Regions from separate parts of the Pantoea sp. SGAir0175 genome, predicted to be linked through region 3. Evidence: predicted binding sites of a transcription regulator. Region 3 holds the regulator's gene; each other region holds the start of a gene.

What was found. The regulator sigma-54, encoded in region 3, starts transcription at its own class of promoters, with help from an activator protein. The targets are predictions, from matches to a motif close to GTTGGCACANNTTTCGCTNT.
Positions count from the first base shown of each region.
Region 1: glnK (P-II family nitrogen regulator) is a predicted target of sigma-54. The motif match lies at 1,324-1,343, and genes of this name have one in related genera.
Region 2: C1N56_RS01660 (gamma carbonic anhydrase family protein) is a predicted target of sigma-54. The motif match lies at 4,677-4,696, and genes of this name have one in related genera.

Region 1 covers NZ_CP028081.1:3,082,515-3,090,436, forward strand. Annotated here, with positions in the region: gene amtB (ammonium transporter AmtB) at 1-898, opposite strand, end outside; gene glnK (P-II family nitrogen regulator) at 932-1,270, opposite strand; gene C1N56_RS14545 (SmdB family multidrug efflux ABC transporter permease/ATP-binding protein) at 1,530-3,305, opposite strand; gene C1N56_RS14550 (SmdA family multidrug ABC transporter permease/ATP-binding protein) at 3,298-5,067, opposite strand; gene C1N56_RS14555 (Lrp/AsnC family transcriptional regulator) at 5,092-5,553, opposite strand; gene C1N56_RS14560 (PLP-dependent cysteine synthase family protein) at 5,669-6,703, shown strand; gene cof (HMP-PP phosphatase) at 6,738-7,559, opposite strand; gene C1N56_RS14570 (SgrR family transcriptional regulator) at 7,653-7,922, shown strand, end outside.
Region 2 covers NZ_CP028081.1:342,621-350,542, forward strand. Annotated here, with positions in the region: gene def (peptide deformylase) at 1-156, opposite strand, end outside; gene dprA (DNA-protecting protein DprA) at 272-1,396, shown strand; gene smg (DUF494 family protein Smg) at 1,368-1,841, shown strand; gene C1N56_RS01640 (DNA topoisomerase family protein) at 1,866-2,414, shown strand; gene tsaC (L-threonylcarbamoyladenylate synthase type 1 TsaC) at 2,417-2,992, shown strand; gene aroE (shikimate dehydrogenase) at 2,995-3,813, shown strand; gene C1N56_RS01655 (DUF1488 family protein) at 3,810-4,058, shown strand; gene C1N56_RS01660 (gamma carbonic anhydrase family protein) at 4,034-4,588, opposite strand; rRNA gene C1N56_RS01665 (16S ribosomal RNA) at 5,083-6,624, shown strand; tRNA gene C1N56_RS01670 (tRNA-Ile) at 6,699-6,775, shown strand; tRNA gene C1N56_RS01675 (tRNA-Ala) at 6,925-7,000, shown strand; rRNA gene C1N56_RS01680 (23S ribosomal RNA) at 7,199-7,922, shown strand, end outside.
Region 3 covers NZ_CP028081.1:3,595,725-3,603,646, reverse strand. Annotated here, with positions in the region: gene arcB (aerobic respiration two-component sensor histidine kinase ArcB) at 1-1,410, shown strand, start outside; gene C1N56_RS16935 (hypothetical protein) at 1,658-2,002, opposite strand; gene mtgA (monofunctional biosynthetic peptidoglycan transglycosylase) at 2,309-3,031, shown strand; gene npr (PTS phosphocarrier protein NPr) at 3,037-3,309, opposite strand; gene rapZ (RNase adapter RapZ) at 3,306-4,160, opposite strand; gene ptsN (PTS IIA-like nitrogen regulatory protein PtsN) at 4,213-4,695, opposite strand; gene hpf (ribosome hibernation promoting factor) at 4,862-5,149, opposite strand; gene rpoN (RNA polymerase factor sigma-54) at 5,171-6,604, opposite strand; gene lptB (LPS export ABC transporter ATP-binding protein) at 6,653-7,378, opposite strand; gene lptA (lipopolysaccharide ABC transporter substrate-binding protein LptA) at 7,384-7,922, opposite strand, start outside; gene lptC (LPS export ABC transporter periplasmic protein LptC) at 7,913-7,922, opposite strand, start outside.

The sequences.
Region 1 (7,922 bases), 510 kb from region 3:
CACAGGCTGGCGTGATGGCAACCAGACCGGCGATGAAGCCAGAAGACGCACCCAGCAGTGAAGGCTTACCGCGCAGCGCCCACTCACCGAACACCCACGACAGCACGGCACCCGCAGTGGCCACTACGGTATTCAGGAAGGCCAGCGCCGCGATTTCGTTAGCGGAAGACGCAGAGCCGGCGTTGAAGCCGAACCAGCCAACGTACAGAATCGCGGTACCGGTAAACACCATCGGCAGGTTATGCGGTTTGAACGCTTCTTTACCGAAGCCAGCACGCTTGCCTACCAGGTAAGCACCAACCAGACCCGCAACGGCGGCGTTGATGTGCACCACGGTACCGCCAGCGAAGTCCAGCGCGCCATCCTGTGCCAGGAAGCCGCCAGCCCACACCATATGTGCGATAGGCAGATAGGCCAGCGTCAGCCACACCAGTACGAAAATCAGTACCGCCGAGAAGCGAATACGTTCAGCCAGCGAACCAACAATCAGCCCCACGGTGATACAGGCGAAGGAAGCCTGGAACGCCACGTGAATGTACTGATAGAAGCTGCCCATCACCGCTTTCAGCTCGATATTTTTCAGCATTGCCCACTGGAAGTTACCGAAGAAGGCGTTGCCTTCGCTGAACGCCAGCGAGTAGCCGTAGACGATCCACAGTACGCACACTAACGCGAACGTCACCGCGACCTGCGTCAGCATCGACAGCACGTTTTTGCCGCGAATCAGGCCGCCGTAAAACAGGGCAATGCCGGGAATTGTCATGAACAGTACCAGCGCGGTACAAATCATCATAAACGCGTTATCGGCTTTATCCGCTACGGCAGGCGCAGCTGCCATCGCAAGAGACGGTAACAGCGCCAGGCTGGTGAGGCCCAACTTAGTCATTACTTTATTCATTTCTTTCCATCCCATCACAATTCAGAGCCCCAGTTACAGTGCTGCTTCGTCGGTCTCGCCGGTACGAATACGAATCACGCGCTGCAGTTCCGCGACGAAAATTTTGCCGTCGCCAATTTTGCCGGTGTACGCGGCTTTGCTGATCACATCCACCACTTCATCCAGCTGATCGTCCGCAATCGCAATATCGATTTTTACTTTTGGCAGGAAGTTAACGCTGTACTCGGCACCGCGGTACAGTTCTGCATGGCCTTTCTGACGACCGAAGCCTTTCACTTCGGTCACGGTCAGGCCCTGAATGCCAATGGAGGATAAGGCTTCACGCACGTCCTCCAGCTTAAATGGTTTGATTACCACGGTAACCAGCTTCATACGTTCCCCTCCGGATATAAAAATAGGTGAGTCTTCGCGGACACGCAGAGAGTTAAGCAAAGGCTGTGCCACAAATGGCAAAAGTGGGCGCTAAGGCTGCCGGGCGCAGAGTATCGCGCTCCGGTATGGCGTAACGGGCAAGGTTTTCATGCGGAAAAACAGAAAGGTGGGACTTTACTGCACTCCTTTGGTGCTTGCGGCCTCAAAGGAGTGCATCAATACAGAACATTCCGATAAATCTGCGCAAAAAAGGTGCAAATCACCCCTCTGCCGTTGCGGGTATGCCCGCCGCGAGTTCATCGCCGGCCTGCTGCAGCTGGTACATCTGCCAGTAACGGCCCTGCTGCGCCAGCAGTTCGGTGTGCGTACCGCGTTCGACCACCTGACCACGGTGCAGCACCAGAATCTGATCCGCTTCGGTGATGGTGGAAAGACGGTGAGCAATCACCACCAGCGTGCTGTGCTGGCGCAGCGTGCGCAGCGCCTGCTGAATCGCCTGCTCGGTGCCTGAGTCGATATTGGCAGTGGCCTCATCGAGGATCAGAATCTGCGGCAGCGACACCAGCACGCGCGCCAGCGCCAGCAGCTGCTTCTGCCCGACCGACAGCGTGTTCCCCTGCTCACCGAGCCGGGTATGAATGCCGTCGCGCATCGCGCGGGCCAGCGGTGCCAGCTGCACCTTCTCCAGCGCGCGCCACACGTCCTCTTCGCTGATATCGCGTCCCAGGCGCACGTTGGCCAATAGCGTATCGGCCAGTACTACCGGATCCTGTTGCACCATCGCCACGCTGCCGCGCAGCGCATCGTGCGTCAGCTGGCGCAGCGGGCGGCCATCCAGCTCAATGCCACCGCGCGTCACCGGATAGTAGCCCATCAGCAGATTGGCTAAGGTGCTTTTGCCGCTGCCGGTATGGCCGACCAGTGCCACGAAGCCGCGCGCCGGCACTTCGAGGTTGATATGGCTGAGCACGTCGCGGTTGTCGCGGTAGGCAAAGCTGACATCGCGCAGGGTGATACGCCCGGAAGTCAGCGGCTGAGCGTCACTGCCGTAGTCCTGCTGCGCCGCATCCATCAGTTCAAAAATACGCTCGCCCGACACCACCGCCTGCTGCAGCATTGACTGCTGCGTGGTGAGCTCGATCAGTGGCTCGTTAAGGCGGCCAAGATAAGTGATAAAGGCGTAGAGCACGCCAACCTCAAACACGCCCGGCGTGGCAAAGCTGAACAGCATTAGCAGACCGCACAAAATCAGTGCAGAAAACAGGCTGAGCAGCGGACGCAGCAGAAAGCCGTCCAGCCGCAGCGTCTCCATCCGCGCCAGATAGTGCGATCGGCTGGCTTCGCCCATGCGCTCGCCAAAGCGCGCCTGCTGGCGAAACTGCTGGATCACACTCATGCCGTTAATCACTTCGTTGAAGCCATTATTGATTTCGGCCAGATAGCTACGTACGCGGCGCGCAATCGGCGTGCTGTAGCGCTGATAGATCAGCATCACCGTTAACACCAGCGGGAAAATCACCAGCGCCACCAGCGCCATACGCCAGTCGAGTGCAAACATCGCCACCAGCATCGCGCCAATCAGCGCAGCGCTGCGCAGCACAGTGGCTACTACCGTGACGTAAAGATCTTTGATCACTTCGGTGTCGTTGGTGACGCGCGAGATAATCTGCCCCACCGGCTGGGTATCGAAGGCACTGAGCGGCTGACGCAGCGCCGCATTCATCACGTCGACGCGCAGTTGCTGCACGACACCAATCGCCGCGCGGTTAAACAGCAGCGCCTGGAAATAGTGCAGACCCGCTGCCAGCAGCTGCAGCAGCACAAAGCCCACCAGCAGCGCGGCCACGATGCCCCACGGCATCTGGTGTTTTGCCACCAGGTTATCGATAAAATAGCTGACCAGCACCGGACCGGTGACTTCGGCAGCGGCAGCGATCCACAGCATGCCGACGGCCAGCCACAGCGATTTGCGCCACGGTTTACCGTAGGCCAGCAGGCGTTTCAGCGTTGGCCATAAGCGTTGCGATTTAGCCATGGTCGGCTCCCTGTTCTGCCTCGTCCTCATCCAGCGCGGCTTCCAGCTGCTGATAGCGATACATATCACGATACCAGCCCGGCTGCGCCGCCAGCGTATCGTGATCGCCGCGCTGTGCCACTGCGCCCTGCTGCAATACCAGAATCTCGCTGGCTTCGGTCAGCGCTGACAGCCGATGCGCGCTGATGATCAGCGTGCGCCCTTTGCCCCAAAGGCGCAGGTTATGCAGGATTTCATGTTCGGTACGGCCATCAACCGCCGACAGCGCATCGTCGAGGATCAGAATCTCCGCGTTGAGCAACAGCGCACGCGCAATGGCGATGCGCTGTTTCTGCCCGCCAGAGAGCATGACGCCGCGCTCGCCCACTTCGGTAGCGTACCCCTGCGGCAGACGCAGTATGTCATCGTGCACGCAGGCCATCTGCGCCACGCGCTCGATCTCTTCCTGCGTTGCCTCCGGGCGGCCTAGCGCCAGGTTATTCGCAACGGTATCGGAAAACAGGAACGGCGTCTGACTGACCACCGCCAGCCGGCTGCGCCAGCTGTCCAGCCGCAGTTGCGGTAGCGGAATGGCGTGATAGCAAATCTCGCCCTGATCGATATCAAAATGGCGCTGAATCAGGCTCAGCAGCGTGCTTTTGCCGCAGCCGGTAGGCCCGCACAGCCCAAGCATCTGCCCGGGCTGTAACTGGAAATGCACGTCGCTCAGCACCGGCGCGCTGCTCGCCGGATAGTGGAAGGCGCGGATCGCCACCTGCAGCACGCCCGCTTCCGCCGGCAGTGGCTGCTGACCATCCTCAACCGCAGGCGCTTCCGCCAGCAGCGCACCAATACGGCTCCACGCCGCGCTGCCGCGCTCGACGATGTTAATCATCCACGCCAGCGCCAGCATCGGCCAAATCATCAGCCCTAAGTACATGACGAAGCTGGTGAGCTGCCCGAGCGTCAGTGAACCGTGCCACACCATCCAGCCGCCACCGCCAATCGCCAGCAGATTCGAAAAGCCCACGGCGATATAAATGATGGGATCGAAGCGCGCATCGACGCGCGCCACGTGCAGATTTTTGCGGCCGGTGTCGCTGGCGATATCCGCAAACTGGCTCGACTGATGATCTTCCAGGCCAAAGGCTTTGATCATGCGGATGCTGGTCAGACTCTCCTGCGTTTGATCGTTCAGGCTGGAGAACGCCGCCTGCGCCACTTTGAAGCGCTGATGCAGGCGCGCGCCGTCTTTCTGGATCACCAGCGCCATAATCGGCATAGGAATCAGCGCCAGCAGCGTCAGCTCCCAGCTGATCTGCACGCTCATTACCGCCAGCACGACCAGCCCCATCACCAGCGAATCCACCAGCGTCAGCACCCCTTCACCCGCGGCAAACACCACGCGATCGACATCGTTAGTCGCGCGCGCGATCAGATCGCCGGTACGGTGGCGCAGGTAAAACGCCGGATGCTGGCGGCTAAGCTGGCGGTAAAAGTCTTCGCGCAGCTCCACCGCCAGCTGGTAAGAGGCGCCGAACAACAGCACGCGCCAGACGTAGCGCAGCAAATAGACAATCACTGCGGTCACCAGCATCACGCCGATCCACAGAAAAATTTCGCCGCGCGTCAGGCTGTGCTGGGTCACGCCGTCGACAATCACGCCGACCAGATGCGGAGGCAGCAGCTGCAGCAGCGCAATGATAATCAGCAAGCTGATGGCGCCCAGATAGCGCCGCCACTCGCGCAAAAAATACCAACTTAACTGGCTGAATAATCGCACAAAACAATCTCTTGTAATGCCCGTTCAGGGCGCTACCGGCAAGGCGGTGGTGTATTTAATCTCTTCCATAGCGAAGCTGGAGGTGACGTCAATCAGCCCCGGCACGCCGTTAACCAGACGCTTGTAAAACGCGTCGTAGCTCTTCATATCGGCCACCTGAATGCGCAGCAGGTAGTCGTACTCACCCGCCATGCGGTAAAAGGCCATCACTTCCGGCATCTGCTGTACCACCGCGACAAACTGCTGAAACCAGTCGCTGCTGTGCTGCTGGGTTTTGATCAGCATAAAGGCGGTGAGCGACAGGCCGAGCTTTTCACCATCCAGCAACGCGACGCGCGCCCGAATAATGCCATCATCTTCCAGCTTTTTCAGGCGTTTCCAGCACGGCGTGGTGGTGAGATTCACCGCATCGGCCAGCGCCTGCAGCGACAGCGTGCAGTCTTTTTGCAGCAGCGCCAGCAGTGTGCGGTCAGTTTTATCTAGCATTCGCCACCTCAGGAGAAAAATTTTCTCTTATTTGCCGATTATAACCAACTTTTAGCAACCTCTTTTTCCTGCCAGTGCCTTACACTGAGCGCAATCTCGCTGCAGGAATCGCACCATGCAAACGCCCTGGGTTCGCCACGCTATCAATGAAATTAACGCCGACTTTCAGCGCTCCGCTGATACGCACCTGATCCGTTTTACGCTGGACGATTTCCCCGGCATTCGCTTTTATCTTAAGGATGAAAGCACCCATCCAAGCGGCAGCCTGAAACATCGCCTGGCGCGTTCGCTGTTTCTCTATGGTCTGGCCAATGGCTGGATTGGAGAAAACACGCCGATCATCGAAGCCTCCTCCGGCAGCACCGCGGTGTCGGAAGCCTATTTTGCCCGTCTGCTCGGCCTGCCGTTTATCGCCGTGATGCCAGCCAGCACTGCGCGGCGCAAAATCGAGCTGATCCGCTTTTACGGCGGGGAGTGCCACTTCGTCGCCGATCCGTGCCAGCTGTACAGCGAATCCGAGCGTCTGGCGCGTGAACTCAACGGCCATTTTATGGACCAGTTTACCTATGCCGAACGCGCTACCGACTGGCGCGGCAACAACAATATTGCCGAAAGCATTTTCCGCCAGATGGCGCATGAACCTTTCCCGGTGCCACACACCCTGATCATGAGCGCCGGCACCGGCGGCACCTCGGCTACGCTGGGGCGCTACATCCGCTATCAGGGCCACGACACGCGCCTGCTGGTGGTCGATCCGCAGCACTCGGTGTTTTTCGATTACTGGCACAGCCGCGATCGTAGGCTGCGCAGCGAGCGTGGCAGCCTGATTGAGGGGATTGGTCGCCCGCGCGTTGAGCCGTCGTTTTTACCGGATGTGATTGACGAAATGATGAAAGTGCCCGATGGCGCCACCGTGGCGGCCATGTTAAGGCTGGAGCAGATTCTCGGCCGGCGTCCGGGTGCCTCTACCGGCACCAATTTCTGGGGCATGCTGCAGGTGGCAAAACGGCTGCGCGCGCAGGGGCAATCCGCCGCGCTGGTGACGCTGCTGTGTGACAGCGGCGAGCGCTATCCGGATACCTATTACAATCCGCAGTGGGTCGCTGAGCAGATCGGCGATATTCAGGCGTGGCAGCGCGAGCTGCAATAAAAAACCGGACATCCTGTCCGGTTCACTGTAAGCCTCAGCATTCGGGGGAATAATCGAGGTGTGGTGTGGTCATCCAGTGATTTAAGTAGTGAGACACTGCCTGTGTCTCGCAATGGCCAATAATCGGTAAATGGGGCAGCGAGGTTTTCAGCTGATGCATGGCGTTGCCCATGATAAAACCGCGCCCGACGCGCTCCAGCATTTCGCGGTCGTTCATCGCATCGCCAAATGCCATGCAATCCGCCAGCGACAGCGACAGATGCTGGCACAGCCGCGCCAGCGCGGCGCCTTTGTGGCAATCCACCGGTAAAACTTCCAGACACTCCCTGGCGGAGAAGCACAGGCTGGCGCGATCGCCGAGCGCCTGTTGCAGTTCAATCTTCAGCGCCAGCAGCATCTCATACGGCGCGATAAAGCAGATCTTGGTGACTTCATGTGCCGGCATGCGGCGCAAATCACGCAGCTGATAGTGAAACCCGCTCATCGCATGCGCTTCCAGCAATCCCGGGAGCGGTTTATCGGTAAACCAGCCTTCGTCATTGAAGATGTGGATCGACGCGGGGGTTTGCCAGTGACTGTGCAATACCTCTTCCGCCACCGACGGCGCTAAATCACAGCCGTACAGCTGCCTGCCCTCGACATCGTGAATGCGCGTGCCGTTACCGGTGATCAGCCAGGCGGGCAAGGTGATCTGCTGGCGTACTGCCTGCATATCCAGCAGGTGACGCCCCGTGGCAAACGCCAGTGTAACGCCACGCTGGTGTAGGGCGTTGAGGCTCTGCAGCGTCTCCGCACCTAAACGGTGGGTAGGCAGCAGCAGTGTACCGTCCATATCAAATGCCGCGAGGCGGGCCATAGCAACTCTCCGGTCTGAATGAGGGGTTTACTATCGCCTGGTAATTACGGAACTAATAGTGAATACTTTCAAAAAACTGTTCCGGGTTTAATCATGCGACAGCTTCATCGGGTTAATCAGTTTCAGCGCCTGTGGCAGCTTAGCCAGGGCGAAGCGCAGCGCATCAGCGTTGCGGCCATGGCGCAGCACTGCTTTTGCAGCGAGCGCCACGTGCGCACCCTGCTGCGGCAGTGGCAGCAGGCGGGCTGGCTGCAGTGGCACGGTGCGGCGGGACGCGGTAAACAAGGCGAATTGCGCTTTCTGCTCTCTCCCGAACAGCTGCGTCAGCAATTGCTCAGCCAGCAGCTGGCAGCCGGTGAAGCG
Region 2 (7,922 bases), 890 kb from region 3:
CACCTGCGTCGCCGCCAGACCAATGCCTTCTTCGGCGTACATGGTCTCAAACATATCGTCGACAATACGCTGAACGTCAGCATTCACAGCCGCAACGGGTGCAGCAATTTTGCGAAGGCGATCGTCAGGGAAATGTAATACCTGCAAAACTGACATAAATATCCAGATCTGTATGCGTTAAAGAAAAGATTACTGCCTCATATTGTAGACTTTTTGGGGCCTGATTGACAGCATTGTGCCGCATCAGAGCACGGCTGACAGGGAGCGCAGCATGGAACGCAGTGAAAGGATTATCAGGCTGACTTACGTCTGGGGTTTAAGCGGTGAGCGCGCCCGTCAGTTCATCATGGCGCTTCTGGCCGCCAGCCACATTGACGACGCGTGGTTGCAGCAGCACGGGCTGGACGACACGCAGCGGCAACAGTTTCTCGCCCTCTGTCCACGCCAGCTGGAAAAAACGCAGCGCTGGCTGCAACAGGCGCAACATCATCTGATCGCCTGCACCGACGCACATTATCCCGCCCGGCTGCGGGAAATCAGCCGCTATCCGGCTGCCCTTTATATAGCGGGTGACCTCTCTGCACTGGCGACCCCGCAGCTGGCGGTGGTCGGCAGTCGTCACTGTTCACCGTATGGCAGAGAATGGGGCAGCTGGTTTACCCAGCAGCTGGCGCTAAGCGGTTTGACCATCACCAGCGGGCTGGCGCGCGGTATTGATGGCGTGGCGCATCGTGCCGCGCTGGAAGTGCAGGGCAAAACTCTGGCCGTGCTGGGCAGCGGGCTGAATCATCTCTATCCGAAAAGCCATCAGCCGCTGGCACAGGAGATCATCGCCAGCGGCGGCGCGCTGGTTTCAGAACTGCCGCTGTCGATGGCGCCCCATGCGGTAAATTTCCCGCGGCGTAATCGTATTATCAGCGGCCTGAGCCATGGCGTGCTGGTGGTTGAAGCGTCACTGAAGAGTGGCTCGCTGGTAACGGCGCGGTATGCGCTGGAACAAAACCGTAACGTGTATGCGCTGCCTGGCGCACTGGGTAACCCTGGCTGTGAAGGCACGCACTGGCTGATTCAGCAGGGGGCGCTGCTGGTGGCGCATCCCAACAATATCCTTGAGGATTTGCATTCTGCCCTGCAATGGTTGCCGGCCAGCATCTCAGAAACAATATATTCACAACTCAGTGATGATGTGCCATTGCCATTTCCCAGCGTGTTGGCTAACGTAGGTGATGAGGTTACACCTGTTGACGTCGTCGCTGAACGTGCCGGCCAACCTGTGCCAGTTATCGCAGCGCAATTGCTGGAGCTGGAGTTAGCAGGATGGATCGCAGCTGTACCCGGCGGCTATGTCCGATTGAGGAGGGCATGCCATGTTCGACGTACTTATGTACTTGTTTGAGACGTATATCCACAACGAGGCTGAAATGCGCGTTGACCAGGATAAATTGACCGATGACTTAACCGATGCCGGTTTTCATCGCGAAGATATCTACAATGCGTTGAATTGGCTTGAGCGGTTAGCGGATTATCAGGATGGCCTGGTCGCGCCAGTGTTGCTGGCTAACGATCCGCTCTCCATGCGAATCTACACGGAAGAAGAGAGCCAGCGTTTAGATGCCGAGTGTCGTGGTTTTATTCTGTTCCTGGAACAAATCCAGGTGCTGAATATGGAAACGCGCGAAATGGTCATCGAACGGGTTATGGCGCTTGATACGCTGGAATTCGATCTGGAAGATCTCAAATGGGTGGTGCTGATGGTGCTGTTTAACATCCCCGGGTGTGAAAATGCCTATCAGCAGATGGAAGAACTGTTATTCGACGTCAATGAAGGTATGCTGCATTAATTTGCGATTAATGCATTCGGTAATATGAGTAAATCAGCACTATTTACCGTGCGTAAACACGATCCCTGCCCCGCCTGCGGGGCAGAATTAGTGATACGTGCCGGCAAACACGGGCCTTTTCTCGGCTGTGTGAATTATCCAACCTGTGACTATATCCGCCCGCTGAAAAGTCAGGGTGATGGCCATATTGTCAAAGTGCTGGAAGGCCATGCCTGCCCGCAGTGTGGTGCGGACAAAGTGCTGCGCCAGGGGCGATTCGGCATGTTTGTCGGCTGTAGCCACTATCCGGAGTGTGATTACACGGAAACCATCGATAAGCCGGACGAAACCGCAATTGCCTGCCCGCAGTGCGCCAGCGGCAAGCTGGTGCAGCGCCGTTCACGCTATGGCAAAACCTTCCATGCCTGCGATCGATATCCCGACTGCCAGTTCGCGATCAACGCCACGCCGCTGGAAGGTGTCTGCCCCCATTGCCAGTTCCCGTTATTAATAGAAAAGAAAACCGCACAGGGCATGAAGCGCTTCTGCGCCAGCAAACGCTGCGGCAAGCCCATCGCCCAGGATGAAGAGTGATCATGAACCAGAGCCAGCATGCACCCGGAAGCCTCGACTTCTGCATCGAACAACTTCAGCAACAGCAAGTGATTGCTTACCCTACCGAAGCCGTATTCGGCCTTGGCTGCGATCCGGACAGCGAAAGCGCGGTGATGGCCCTGCTGGAGCTGAAACAGCGCCCGGTAGAAAAGGGGCTGATCCTGATCGCCGCTGATTATGCGCAGCTCGAGCCTTATATTGCCGATCGCGAACTCACCGTGCTGCAGCGCGAACGTATGTTTGCCAGCTGGCCGGGTCCGGTCACCTATGTGGTGCCTGCTTCGCCGCATACGCCGCGCTGGTTAACCGGCCGCTTTGATTCGCTGGCGATTCGCGTCAGCGATCATCCGCAGGTTCAGGCGCTGTGCCGCGGGTTTGGCAAGCCGCTGGTCTCAACCAGCGCGAATTTAACCGGTCAGCCGCCGTGCCGCAGCGCCGCCGAAGTGGCAGAGCAGTTTGGCTCGCAGTTCCCGGTGTTGCAGGCGGCCACCGGCGGTCGCCTGAATCCTTCTGAAATCCGCGATGCCATCAGCGGTGAACTCATTCGTCAGGGCTGATTATGGAAAAGTTTGCCGTTTTTGGTCATCCCATCGCCCACAGCAAATCTCCGTTTATTCACGCCGCTTTTGCTGAGCAGACCGGTATTGAACATCCTTACGGACGCATCTGCGCACCGCTGGAAGGGTTCCCGCAGGCGATAGAGGCGTTTTTTGCGGCCGGTGGCAAAGGCGCCAATGTTACGCTGCCGTTTAAACAGCAGGCATGGGAGTTCGCGGATGAGCTCAGCGAACGCGCGGCATTATCCGGCGCGGTAAATACCTTAAAGAAGCGAGCCGATGGTTCGATTCTGGGTGATAACACGGACGGCATCGGCCTGCTGAGCGATCTGCAACGGCTGCAGCTGATCCGGCCGGGCGATCGTATTCTGCTGGTGGGCGCGGGCGGCGCGGCGCGTGGGGTGATCCTGCCGCTGCTCTCGACGGGCTGCGCGCTGGTGGTGGTTAACCGCACGCCGGAACGCGCGCAACAGCTGGCTGAGCTATTCCAGCACAGTGGGGCGATCCAGGCGATGAGCTTTGATCAACTGGCCGGCGAACGTTTTGATCTGATCATCAATGCCACCTCCAGCGGCGTAGCGGGCGACGTGCCGCCGCTGCCGGTTACGCTGATTGATGCGCAGGTGCGCTGTTACGACATGTTTTATCAGCAGGGGCTGACGCCATTTCTGGCGTGGTGCCAGCAGCACGGCACACAGCAGCTGGCGGATGGACTCGGCATGCTGGTGGGTCAGGCGGCGCATGCGTTTCAGCTGTGGCATGGCGTTATGCCGGAGATCGCGCCGGTCATCGATCAACTTAAACAGGCGATGCAGGCATGAATCAGGCTATCCAGTTTCCCGATCGGGAAAGCTGGGACGCAGTCCGGCAGGCGGTGCTGTTCCCGGTCTTGGTGAATGGTATGGGACTGACCTGCGCAATATCGCTGCCGGCGCTGCAGCAGCGCTTTGGTGCCGGAGAGGCGATGGCGCTGTTTAGCGCGCATCGCTGGGATCTGGAGGAAGAGGCCGAGCAGCTGCTCCGGGCGGAGCAGGCCGACGATCAGGGCTGGCTGTGGCTGCCCTGAGCCAGATATTCATCTTTCCAGCCGACATAATTACTGGCCGAATAAAGCAGTCCGGCTATTTCCGCTTCGCTTAGCGGCCGAATCTGCTTCACCGGGCTGCCTAAATAGAGATAGCCGCTTTGCAGGCGTTTACCGGGTGGCACCAGGCTGCCGGCGCCAATCATCACCTCATCTTCGACGATCGCGCCATCCAGCAGGATCGAGCCCATACCCACCAGCACGCGGTTGCCAATGGTGCAGCCGTGCAGCATTGCTTTATGGCCCACCGTCACGTCTTCACCGATGATCAATGGAAAGCCATCGGGATTACTGCTGGATTTATGCGTAACGTGCAGCACGCTGCCATCCTGGATATTGCTGCGTTTACCAATCACCACTTTATTCACGTCACCGCGGATTGCTACCAGTGGCCAGATGCTGACATCATCAGCCAGCTCGACTTCGCCAACGACCACGCTGCTGCTATCCACCATCACACGTTCGCCGGTGTGGGGAATATGTTGCTTATAAGGGCGCAGGGCTACAGACATTCTATTTCTCCTTTTCTGATGTTTCCCGCTAGCCTGCGGCTTCCGGTGCGGGTAAACAAGCTGATTTTTGCGCGGATCGCTCGCGATCGCAGCGAAAAGAGTGAAAACTCGCCAGTCGATAAAAAAGATCGAAAAAAGGGGTTGTGCAAAAAATCCGGATCCCTATAATGCGCCACCACTGAGACGGCAAAGCGGCAACGCAGGCGGCTCAGCAGGGCGTGAAGTGATTCACCCCGCCGGAGAAAAACGCTGAAAAAAGTGTTTGACTCTGAAGGAGGAAAGCGTAATATACGCCACCTCGCGACAGCAGGCCGAACGCCGCGTCGCACCGCTCTTTAACAATTTATCAGACAATCTGTGTGGGCACTCGCAGGATTGATATCACAAGCCTACGGGCTTTAAAAAATATCAAGTCTTTGCTGAGTGAACACGTAATTCATTACGAAGTTTAATTCACAGAGCATCGCTGCACTCGTTGCAGCAAATCAAACTTTAAATTGAAGAGTTTGATCATGGCTCAGATTGAACGCTGGCGGCAGGCCTAACACATGCAAGTCGAACGGCAGCACAGAAGAGCTTGCTCTTTGGGTGGCGAGTGGCGGACGGGTGAGTAATGTCTGGGAAACTGCCCGATGGAGGGGGATAACTACTGGAAACGGTAGCTAATACCGCATAACGTCGCAAGACCAAAGTGGGGGACCTTCGGGCCTCACACCATCGGATGTGCCCAGATGGGATTAGCTAGTAGGTGGGGTAATGGCTCACCTAGGCGACGATCCCTAGCTGGTCTGAGAGGATGACCAGCCACACTGGAACTGAGACACGGTCCAGACTCCTACGGGAGGCAGCAGTGGGGAATATTGCACAATGGGCGCAAGCCTGATGCAGCCATGCCGCGTGTATGAAGAAGGCCTTCGGGTTGTAAAGTACTTTCAGCGGGGAGGAAGGCGGTGAGGTTAATAACCTCGCCGATTGACGTTACCCGCAGAAGAAGCACCGGCTAACTCCGTGCCAGCAGCCGCGGTAATACGGAGGGTGCAAGCGTTAATCGGAATTACTGGGCGTAAAGCGCACGCAGGCGGTCTGTTAAGTCAGATGTGAAATCCCCGGGCTTAACCTGGGAACTGCATTTGAAACTGGCAGGCTTGAGTCTCGTAGAGGGGGGTAGAATTCCAGGTGTAGCGGTGAAATGCGTAGAGATCTGGAGGAATACCGGTGGCGAAGGCGGCCCCCTGGACGAAGACTGACGCTCAGGTGCGAAAGCGTGGGGAGCAAACAGGATTAGATACCCTGGTAGTCCACGCCGTAAACGATGTCGACTTGGAGGTTGTGCCCTTGAGGCGTGGCTTCCGGAGCTAACGCGTTAAGTCGACCGCCTGGGGAGTACGGCCGCAAGGTTAAAACTCAAATGAATTGACGGGGGCCCGCACAAGCGGTGGAGCATGTGGTTTAATTCGATGCAACGCGAAGAACCTTACCTGGCCTTGACATCCAGAGAACTTAGCAGAGATGCTTTGGTGCCTTCGGGAACTCTGAGACAGGTGCTGCATGGCTGTCGTCAGCTCGTGTTGTGAAATGTTGGGTTAAGTCCCGCAACGAGCGCAACCCTTATCCTTTGTTGCCAGCGGCTCGGCCGGGAACTCAAAGGAGACTGCCGGTGATAAACCGGAGGAAGGTGGGGATGACGTCAAGTCATCATGGCCCTTACGGCCAGGGCTACACACGTGCTACAATGGCGCATACAAAGAGAAGCGACCTCGCGAGAGCAAGCGGACCTCATAAAGTGCGTCGTAGTCCGGATTGGAGTCTGCAACTCGACTCCATGAAGTCGGAATCGCTAGTAATCGTAGATCAGAATGCTACGGTGAATACGTTCCCGGGCCTTGTACACACCGCCCGTCACACCATGGGAGTGGGTTGCAAAAGAAGTAGGTAGCTTAACCTTCGGGAGGGCGCTTACCACTTTGTGATTCATGACTGGGGTGAAGTCGTAACAAGGTAACCGTAGGGGAACCTGCGGTTGGATCACCTCCTTACCTGAAGATACCTTCCCGCGAAGTGCTCACACAGATTGTCTGATAGAAAAGTAACGAGCAGAAAAAACCTCTACAGGCTTGTAGCTCAGGTGGTTAGAGCGCACCCCTGATAAGGGTGAGGTCGGTGGTTCAAGTCCACTCAGGCCTACCAGATTTCTTCTCATGCCGCGTTATGTTTCCGGCTCGCATAGTTCACTATGCTTCGCGAAAACATGCCTTGCCTGAGACGAAATCACATTTCCCGTGTGAGAAACGTGACTCCTGGTGAGTGGTAGTAGATGGTCTCTGCAGTGACTGTATGGGGCTATAGCTCAGCTGGGAGAGCGCCTGCCTTGCACGCAGGAGGTCAGCGGTTCGATCCCGCTTAGCTCCACCATTACAGTACTGAAACTTACTTCAGAGTATACCGGCGACGGTGTGCTGCGAAGTATTTGCTCTTTAACAATCCGGAACAAGCTGAAAATTTGAAACGACGCGTCGCTTCATTTCTCCGTAATAAGAAATGAATCACGATGCGTTCGAGTCTCTCAAATGCTTGCAGTCCGCAGCGTTGCAAAACGCCTGTGGGTTGTGAGGTTAAGCGACTAAGCGTACACGGTGGATGCCCTGGCAGTCAGAGGCGATGAAGGACGTGCTAATCTGCGAAAAGCGACGGTAAGGTGATATGAACCGCTACAGCCGTCGATGTCCGAATGGGGAAACCCAATGCACTTGTGCATTATCGTTAACTGAATACATAGGTTAACGAGGCGAACCGGGGGAACTGAAACATCTAAGTACCCCGAGGAAAAGAAATCAACCGAGATTCCCCCAGTAGCGGCGAGCGAACGGGGAGCAGCCCAGGACCTGAATCAGCTTGTGCATCAGTGGAAGCGTCTGGAAAGTCGCGCGATACCGGGTGACAGCCCCGTACACGAAGATGCATGAGCTGTGAGTCCGACGAGTAGGGCGGGACACGTGGTATCCTGTCTGAACATGGGGGGACCATCCTCCAAGGCTAAATACTCCTGACTGACCGATAGTGAACCAGTACCGTGAGGGAAAGGCGAAAAGAACCCCGGCGAGGGGAGTGAAACAGAACCTGAAACCGTGTACGTACAAGCAGTGGGAGCCTACTTGTTAGGTGACTGCGTACCTTTTGTATAATGGGTCAGCGACTTATATTCTGTAGCAAGGTTAACCGCATAGGGGAGCCGAAGGGAAACCGAGTCTTAATTGGGCGTTAAGTTGCAGGGTATAGACCCGAAACCCGGTGATCTAGCCATGGGCAGGTTGAAGGTTGGGTAACACTAACTGGA
Region 3 (7,922 bases):
CTGGATACCGATCTCAATCAGGAACAGCTGAAGTACCTGAAAACCATTCACGTCTCGGCCATCACCCTCGGTAACATCTTTAATGATGTGATTGAAGTCGACAAGATTGAGCGGCGCAAAGTGCAGCTGGATAACCAGCCGCTGGATTTCACCGGCTTCCTCGCCGACCTGGAAAACCTCTCCGGCCTGCTGGCGCAGCCGAAAGGGCTGAAGTTCGTCATGGCACCGGAGTTGCCGCTGCCGCACAAGATCTCCGCCGACGGCACGCGCCTGCGCCAGATTCTGTGGAACCTGATCGGCAATGCCGTGAAGTTTACCCGGCAGGGCGAAATCGTGGTGCGCGTCGCCTATCGCCAGGACGAAACGCTGCACTTTGAGGTGCAGGACTCCGGGATGGGCATTCCGCAGGAAGAGCAGGACAAAATCTTCGCCATGTATTACCAGGTGAAAGATCAGCACGGCGGTAAACCGGCCACCGGCACCGGGATTGGCCTGGCGGTGTCACGCCGGCTGGCGCAGGCGATGGGCGGCGATATCACTGTCAGCAGCGCACCGGGTCAGGGCTCGTGCTTTACCGTGGAAATCCACGCGCCGCGCGTGGCGGATGAAGTGGAAGATGAGGATCAGGACGACAGCATGCCGCTGCCGGCGCTGCACGTGCTGCTGGTAGAAGATATCGAGCTCAACGTGATTGTGGCGCGCTCGGTACTGGAGAAGCTGGGTTGCAGCGTGGAGGTGGCGATGACCGGCGGTGAGGCGCTGGCGATGTTCGATCCGCAGGAGTTCGACCTGGTGCTGCTGGATATCCAGCTGCCGGACATGACCGGCCTCGATGTGTCGCGCGCCATTCATCAGCAGCACGCCGGCGTGACGCTGCCGCCGCTGGTCGCGCTGACTGCCAACGTGCTGAAGGATAAAAAAGAGTATCTCGATGCTGGCATGGACGATGTGCTGAGCAAACCGCTGGCGGTGCCGGCGCTGACCGCGATGATCAAGAAATTCTGGGATTACCAGACCGAAGCGGAAGCGGTGGTGAGTGACGCCGACGCGGAACAGTCACGCACGCTGCTGGATGTCGACATGCTGGAGCAGTATATCGAGCTGGTTGGTCCGGGGCTGATCACCCAAAGCCTGACGATGTTCGAGCAGATGATGCCGGGTTATCTTGAGGTGCTGGACTCCAACATGATGGCGCGTGACCAGAAGGGCATCGCCGAAGAGGGGCACAAGATCAAAGGCGCGGCGGGCTCCGTCGGCCTGCTGCATCTGCAGAAACTGGCGAAACAGATTCAGTCACCGGAATTGCCGGCCTGGTGGGATAACGTGCAGGAGTGGGTCGACGAGCTGAAACACGAGTGGCGGCACGACGTTGAAGTATTACGGAACTGGGTTGCGGAGCGGGAAAAATAGCGCGGGCCAGAAAAAAATGACCCCAGTCGAAACCGGGGTGCGCGAATACTGCGCCAACACCAGGGAAATGGGCGCTGCTGCTATTATTAGAAATCGAATACAAAAGCAACAGCGTGGTATTGGTTAACGCTTCAAAATCACCTTAGCAAATTCGCCACGGCTTGTGACAAGATTCATTAAATTGTGTGATGTTGAGCAGCGTTTAAATACAGAAAACATTAATTTGCTGACACAGTCAAGCAAGGAATCAATTTCTTTGGCGTATTGCACTATTTTTGAGCAAATGTTCGGTTTTTTGCCTGGTTTTCCCACAGTCGCGGTCCGGAAAGCGCTGCGCGGCGAAGGGAAACGGCAAAAAGCGCAGCGCAACGGCCGTTTTTATGCTCATGTTATTGATTCTAATAATGAATATCCAGATTTTGTGGCGGTTATCCAAAACGTTTTGGAAACCCCCGGCTGAAAGTTCCAGTTCGGGCATTGAACGGTTAGCGTAAACCGGATGGGCGGTAAAACGTTTTACAGGCTGCGCCCTGGCCTGAAGCGTAATTGTCGCTATTTGCGCCGTGTTTTTCAGAATGGTCTCGGTTGTCAATGAACATCTTCACTGACTACTAGAGATGATAGTTAAACATCGTGAAAGGTTTAACGTGAGCGGTATCACAATCGGTTAAGTATTTATGCCTGTGCGCGCTGCGCGATTTTTCTGCATGGAACCGATTCCTTTTTGCCGGAAGTGCTTGATGCGACTGGCTCTAATAGAGGAACGATGGTTGCCCGCGCAATGAGTTTGGCTGGTGGTCGCGATGCCGCAGAGATAAAATTCCGGCTTGCATCACCGCTATTTGAAATCATGACCTGAGTAATTGATTAATCCAGGGAACCGGTAAGAGACGATTGCATGAGTAAGAGTAAAGGGAAGATGGTCCAGCGCCTGAAGCGGCTGGCTGGCAGGGTGCTTCTGGCATGGCTGGGTCTGTGGCTGGCCGGTATTGTGCTGTTCGCATTTTTGCCGGTGCCGTTTTCGGCGGTAATGGTGGAGCGGCAGCTTGGCGCGTGGTTCAGCGGACGCTTCGATTATGTCGCCCATTCAGACTGGGTGGGAATGGATGAGATTTCACCGTGGATGGCGCTGGCGGTGATCGCCTCGGAAGATCAGAAATTCCCCGAGCACTGGGGCTTTGACGTGCATGCCATTCAGCAGGTGCTGGACAATGACGGCAGCGAACGGATGCGCGGCGCATCAACGCTGTCTCAGCAGACGGCGAAGAACCTGTTCTTGTGGGATGGCCGCAGTTGGGTGCGCAAAGGGCTGGAGGCCGGGCTGACGGTGGGGCTGGAAACGGTATGGACCAAACGCCGCATTCTGACGGTGTACCTGAATATTGCGGAATTCGGTAATGGAGTGTTTGGTGTGGAAGAGGCATCGCAGCGCTATTTCCACAAGCCTGCCAGCCGGCTGAGCATGGCGGAAGCCGCTTTGCTGGCGGCGGTGCTGCCGAATCCGATTCGCTTCCGCGCGGATGCGCCGTCCGGCTACATTCGTCAGCGCCAGCAGTGGATTATGCGCCAGATGCGCCAGCTGGGCGGTGAGGGTTTTCTCAACCGTTACCAGCTGCATTGACGTGGTTAGTCTTCGTCAAAACCGGCTTCAAACAGCTCAATGACCGCGGCCAGCGCCTGGGTTTCCTGCGGGCCGCTGGCCTCGATTTCGATATGACCGCCTTTAGCGGAGTCGAGCATCAGTAGCGCAATCACGCTGCTGGCTTCGGCTTCGGTACCGGCCTCGTTACGCAGCAGCACTTCCGCATCAAAACTCTGTACCAGCTCAAACAGCTTCATCGCCGGGCGCGCATGCATACCCAGCTTATTTCGAATCTCAACGGTTTGCTTCACGGTCATGATTTACGTTTTTCCAGGGTGCGATGACGGGACTGCACATTTTTACCGCGCGAACGGAAATAGTCTGCCAGCTGTTCGGCAATGTAGACCGAACGGTGCTTACCGCCAGTACAGCCAATCGCCACCGTCAGATAGCTGCGGTTATTGGTTTCCAGCATCGGCAGCCACAGCTCGAGATAGCTGCGTGTCTGGTAGATAAAGTTGTGCACTTCGGTGTGACGATCGAGGAAGGCCGCCACCGGACGATCGAGCCCGGTCATCGGACGCAGCTTCGGATCCCAGTGTGGGTTGGGCAGGAAACGCACGTCAAACACGTAATCAGCGTCGATCGGGATGCCATGCTTGAAGCCGAAGGATTCAAACACCATGGTGAGTTCACGCTCACGCTTGCCCAGCAGGCGCGTGCGCAGCATTTCTGCCAGCTCATGCACCGACATCTCTGAGGTATCGATGATCAGATCGGCACGCGAGCGCAGTGGCTCCAGCAGATCGTTCTCCTCATCAATGGCGCTTTCCAGCGACAGATTTTTGCTGGAGAGCGGATGCAGGCGGCGCGTGTCGCTGTAGCGGCGGATCAGCGTATTGCGATCGGCGTCCAGAAACAGCAGCTGTGGCGAGAACGCTTCCGGCAGATTGTTCAGTGCCTGCTCAAACACCTCCGGTGATTCCGGCATGTTGCGCACGTCAATGCTGACCGCCGCTGAGATATTGCGCTCGGTTAAGGTGTTCGCCAGCTCCGGCAGCAGCACCACCGGCAGGTTATCGACACAGTAGAAGCCCATATCCTCAAGGGCGCGCAGCGCGACTGATTTTCCTGAGCCTGACCGACCGCTAACGATCATCAGCACCATCACATTTCTCCCGTGTTAAACCGGCACGCAGGCCGGTAAAAGTGTCTGTCGCTTAAGCGTGATCTTCCTGAGCTTCTGTAATGATGGCGTAGAGCTCTTCATCGCTCTGTGCCGCGCGCAAACGGCGGCAGACGGTTTTATCCGCCAGGCGTTTCGCCACCAGCGACAGGGTGTGCAGATGGGTTTTGCACTGGTCTGCGGGCACCAGCAGGGCAAACAGCAGGTCAACCGGCTGGTTGTCGACGGCGTCAAAGGCGATAGGCTGGTCGAGGCTGATAAACACGCCAACGGCGCGCAGCGTATCCTCCTCCAGCTTGCCGTGCGGGATGGCGATGCCGTTGCCAATGCCGGTACTGCCCATGCGTTCACGGGTCAGGATGGCTTCAAAAAGCGTCTGGTGCGGCAGATTGAGCTGCTTAGCGGCCAGCTCGCTGATAATTTCCAGCGCGCGCTTTTTACTCTGGCAGTGTACGCCGCTGCGGGTGCAGTCCAGCGAAAGGACCGCGCTCAATTCCAGTGTCAGATCGTTGTTCATCATCGTTTCACTTGCGTGTTCACATAGCCGTAAGGCACGTACCGGGACACCGCGAACGGGCAGGGCAGGTGACTGCAGGCGCTTGCGCAGATGACAAAACGGGGCGGTGACCCGCCCCATTTCTCCTCTGAGTGCTGAACCCGTCAGCACTCTGCAAGCGTGAAGGTTAGTGTTTTTTCAGTTTGTCTTTGTGTTTGGTCAGCTGACGGGCCAGCTTGTCAATCAACCCGTCGATGGCCGCGTACATGTCTTCCGCTTCCGATGTGGCGTGCAGCTCCCCGCCGTTGACGTGCAGGGTTGCTTCCGCAATCTGCGTCACCTTCTCCACTTTCAGAACAATATAAACCTGATTGATACGATCAAAATAGTGTTCCAGTTTGGCAAATTTGTTATTTACAAATTCGCGCAGTGGGTCGGTTATCTCAACATTCAGTCCGGTAAGGTTTAGCTGCATAGGTCTTCCTTCTTGTTTCGGTCAAACCAGCTGCTTGCGCTGGTTTGATGGCGGTATAGATAAAGACTCGCGATACTTAGCAACCGTACGTCGCGCCACCATGATGCCCTGTTCAGATAACATGGAGGTCAGTTTGCTGTCGCTCAAGGGTTTTGCGGGATTTTCCGCGGAGATTAATTTTTTCACCAGTGCACGGATCGCCGTCGACGAGGCTTCGCCACCGCCTTCGGTGCTGACGTGACTGGAGAAAAAATACTTCAGTTCAAAAATGCCACGCGGGCTGTGCAAATACTTTTGCGTGGTGACGCGGGAAATGGTGGATTCATGCATATCCACGGCCTGGGCGATATCCGCCAGTACCATCGGACGCATATACTCTTCACCCTGTTCAAAAAACGCCTGCTGCTGTTCGACAATACAGCGCGTCACTTTCAGCAGCGTGTCGTTGCGGCTCTCCAGGCTCTTAATCAGCCAGCGGGCTTCCTGTAAGTTGCTGCGAATAAACTGACTGTCACTGTCATTACGCGCAGAACCGCCCATCGCGGCGTAATGCTGATTAATCTTCAGGCGCGGCAGGCTGTCAGCGTTCAGCTCCACCGTCCAGCGTGTGCCAGTCTTGCGCACCAGCACATCGGGAATCACATACTCGGGCTCGCTGGTATTGATGGACTGCCCGGGGCGCGGATCGAGCGACTGAATCAGCAGCATCGCTTCCTTCAGCACCTCTTCTTTCAGCCGCGTCACGCGCATCAGGCTGCGGAAATCGTGGTTAGCCAGCAGGTCGAGGTGCTCGCTGACAATCAGCCGTGCTTCGTTCAGCATCGGCATATCGGCCGCATACTGCGACAGCTGCACCAGCAGGCAGTCACGCAGATCGCGTGCGCCGACGCCCACCGGATCGAAACGCTGTACGCGCTTCAGCACCGCTTCCACCTCTTCCAGCGTCAGCTCTTCGTCACCAATACTGTCACAAATGTCCTGTAAGCTGACGGTGAGATAACCGGTATCGTCGATGGCATCGACGATGGAAGTAGCGATGGCGCGGTCGGTGTCGGTGAACGGCGTCAGTTCTACCTGCCACATCAGATAGTCCTGCAGCGACTGCGTGGTTTCACCCTGATACACAGGCAGCTCGTCGTCCTGGTAATCGGTGCCGGTGCCGGAGGGCGTGCCGGCCGTGTAGATCTCGTCCCAGGTGGCATCGAGCGGCAGCTCTTCCGGCATCTCTTTCTGTTCGAGTGCCTCACGGGTATCTAACGCCTCGTTCTCCTGAAACTCGCGGGCGTCGACTTCATCGTGCAGATCGGTTTGTTCAAGCAGCGGATTGCTTTCCAGCGCCAGTTGCAGTTCCTGCTGGAGTTCAAGCGTAGAGAGTTGCAGCAAGCGGATTGCCTGCTGCAACTGGGGGGTCATCGCCAGCTGTTGGCTGAGCCTGAGTTGCAAACCTTGCTTCATAATCCGGCTAGAATTTCCTAAGCAAATGTCGGGTATGCCGACACCTTATCAGAGTCTGAACTCTTCGCCCAAATAAACCCGCTTAACCTGCTCATCTGCAAGAATTTCATCTGGCGTGCCGTGGGCAATCAGATGGCCCTGGCTGACGATATATGCGCGCTCACACACCGCGAGCGTTTCACGCACGTTGTGGTCGGTGATCAGCACGCCGAGGCCGCTGTCACGCAGGTGTTCGATGATCTTTTTGATATCGATAACGGAGATGGGGTCAACGCCGGCAAAAGGTTCATCCAGCAGGATAAACTTTGGATTGGCGGCCAGCGCACGGGCAATCTCGACGCGGCGACGTTCACCGCCCGACAGCGCCTGGCCCATGCTGTCGCGCAGATGGCCAATGTGGAACTCGTCCATCAGCTCATTGGCGCGATCCTGACGCTGCTCTTCCGTCAGGTCGTCACGCACCTGCAGTACCGCCATCAGGTTGTCGTAGACGCTCAGACGGCGAAAGATCGACGCTTCCTGCGGCAGATAACCGATGCCGCGCCGCGCGCGCGCATGCAGTGGCAGAATACTGATATCTTCTTCATCGATAATAATGCGGCCGGCATCACGCGGCACGATGCCTACCACCATGTAGAAGGTGGTGGTTTTACCGGCCCCGTTGGGACCCAGCAGGCCGACAATCTCGCCGGATTTCACCTGCAGGCTGACATCTTCTACTACGCGACGGCCTTTGTAGGCTTTCGCCAGGTTTTCAGCGACTAATGTGGCCATAGCGATCAGTTACTCTTTTTGGGGCTCGCAGACGAACCGTTTTTATCCTGCAGCTGCGACGGCACCAGCACGGTGGTGACGCGCTTGCTCTGGCCCTGACTGTAGGCCTGCATCTTCTGCTCTTTCACCAGATAGGTGATGCGATCGCCTTTGATGTTGCTGTCCTGCTGCTCGATAAAGGCGTTGCCGGTCAGCTCGACGAAATCGTTGGCCAGCTCATAGTGCAGTTTGGCGGCATGACCCTGCACCGGTTTGCCGTTGTCCTGCATCTGATAAAAGGTGGCCGGATTGCCGTAGGCATCGACGATGGTTTTGTTGCTGTCGCCGCCGGGACGGGTTACCACCACTTTATCGGCGGTAATTTTGATGGTGCCCTGGGTCACGATCACGTTGCCGGTAAAGGTGGCGACGTTACCCTGCAAATCGAGCGCCTGGTTCACCGAGTCGATGTTAACCGGCTTGTCCGAATCGCCCGTTAACGCCAGCGCCGGCAGGCTGGTTGCCAGCAGCGCACTCACCAGCAGCAACTTAAGGCTATTTTTGT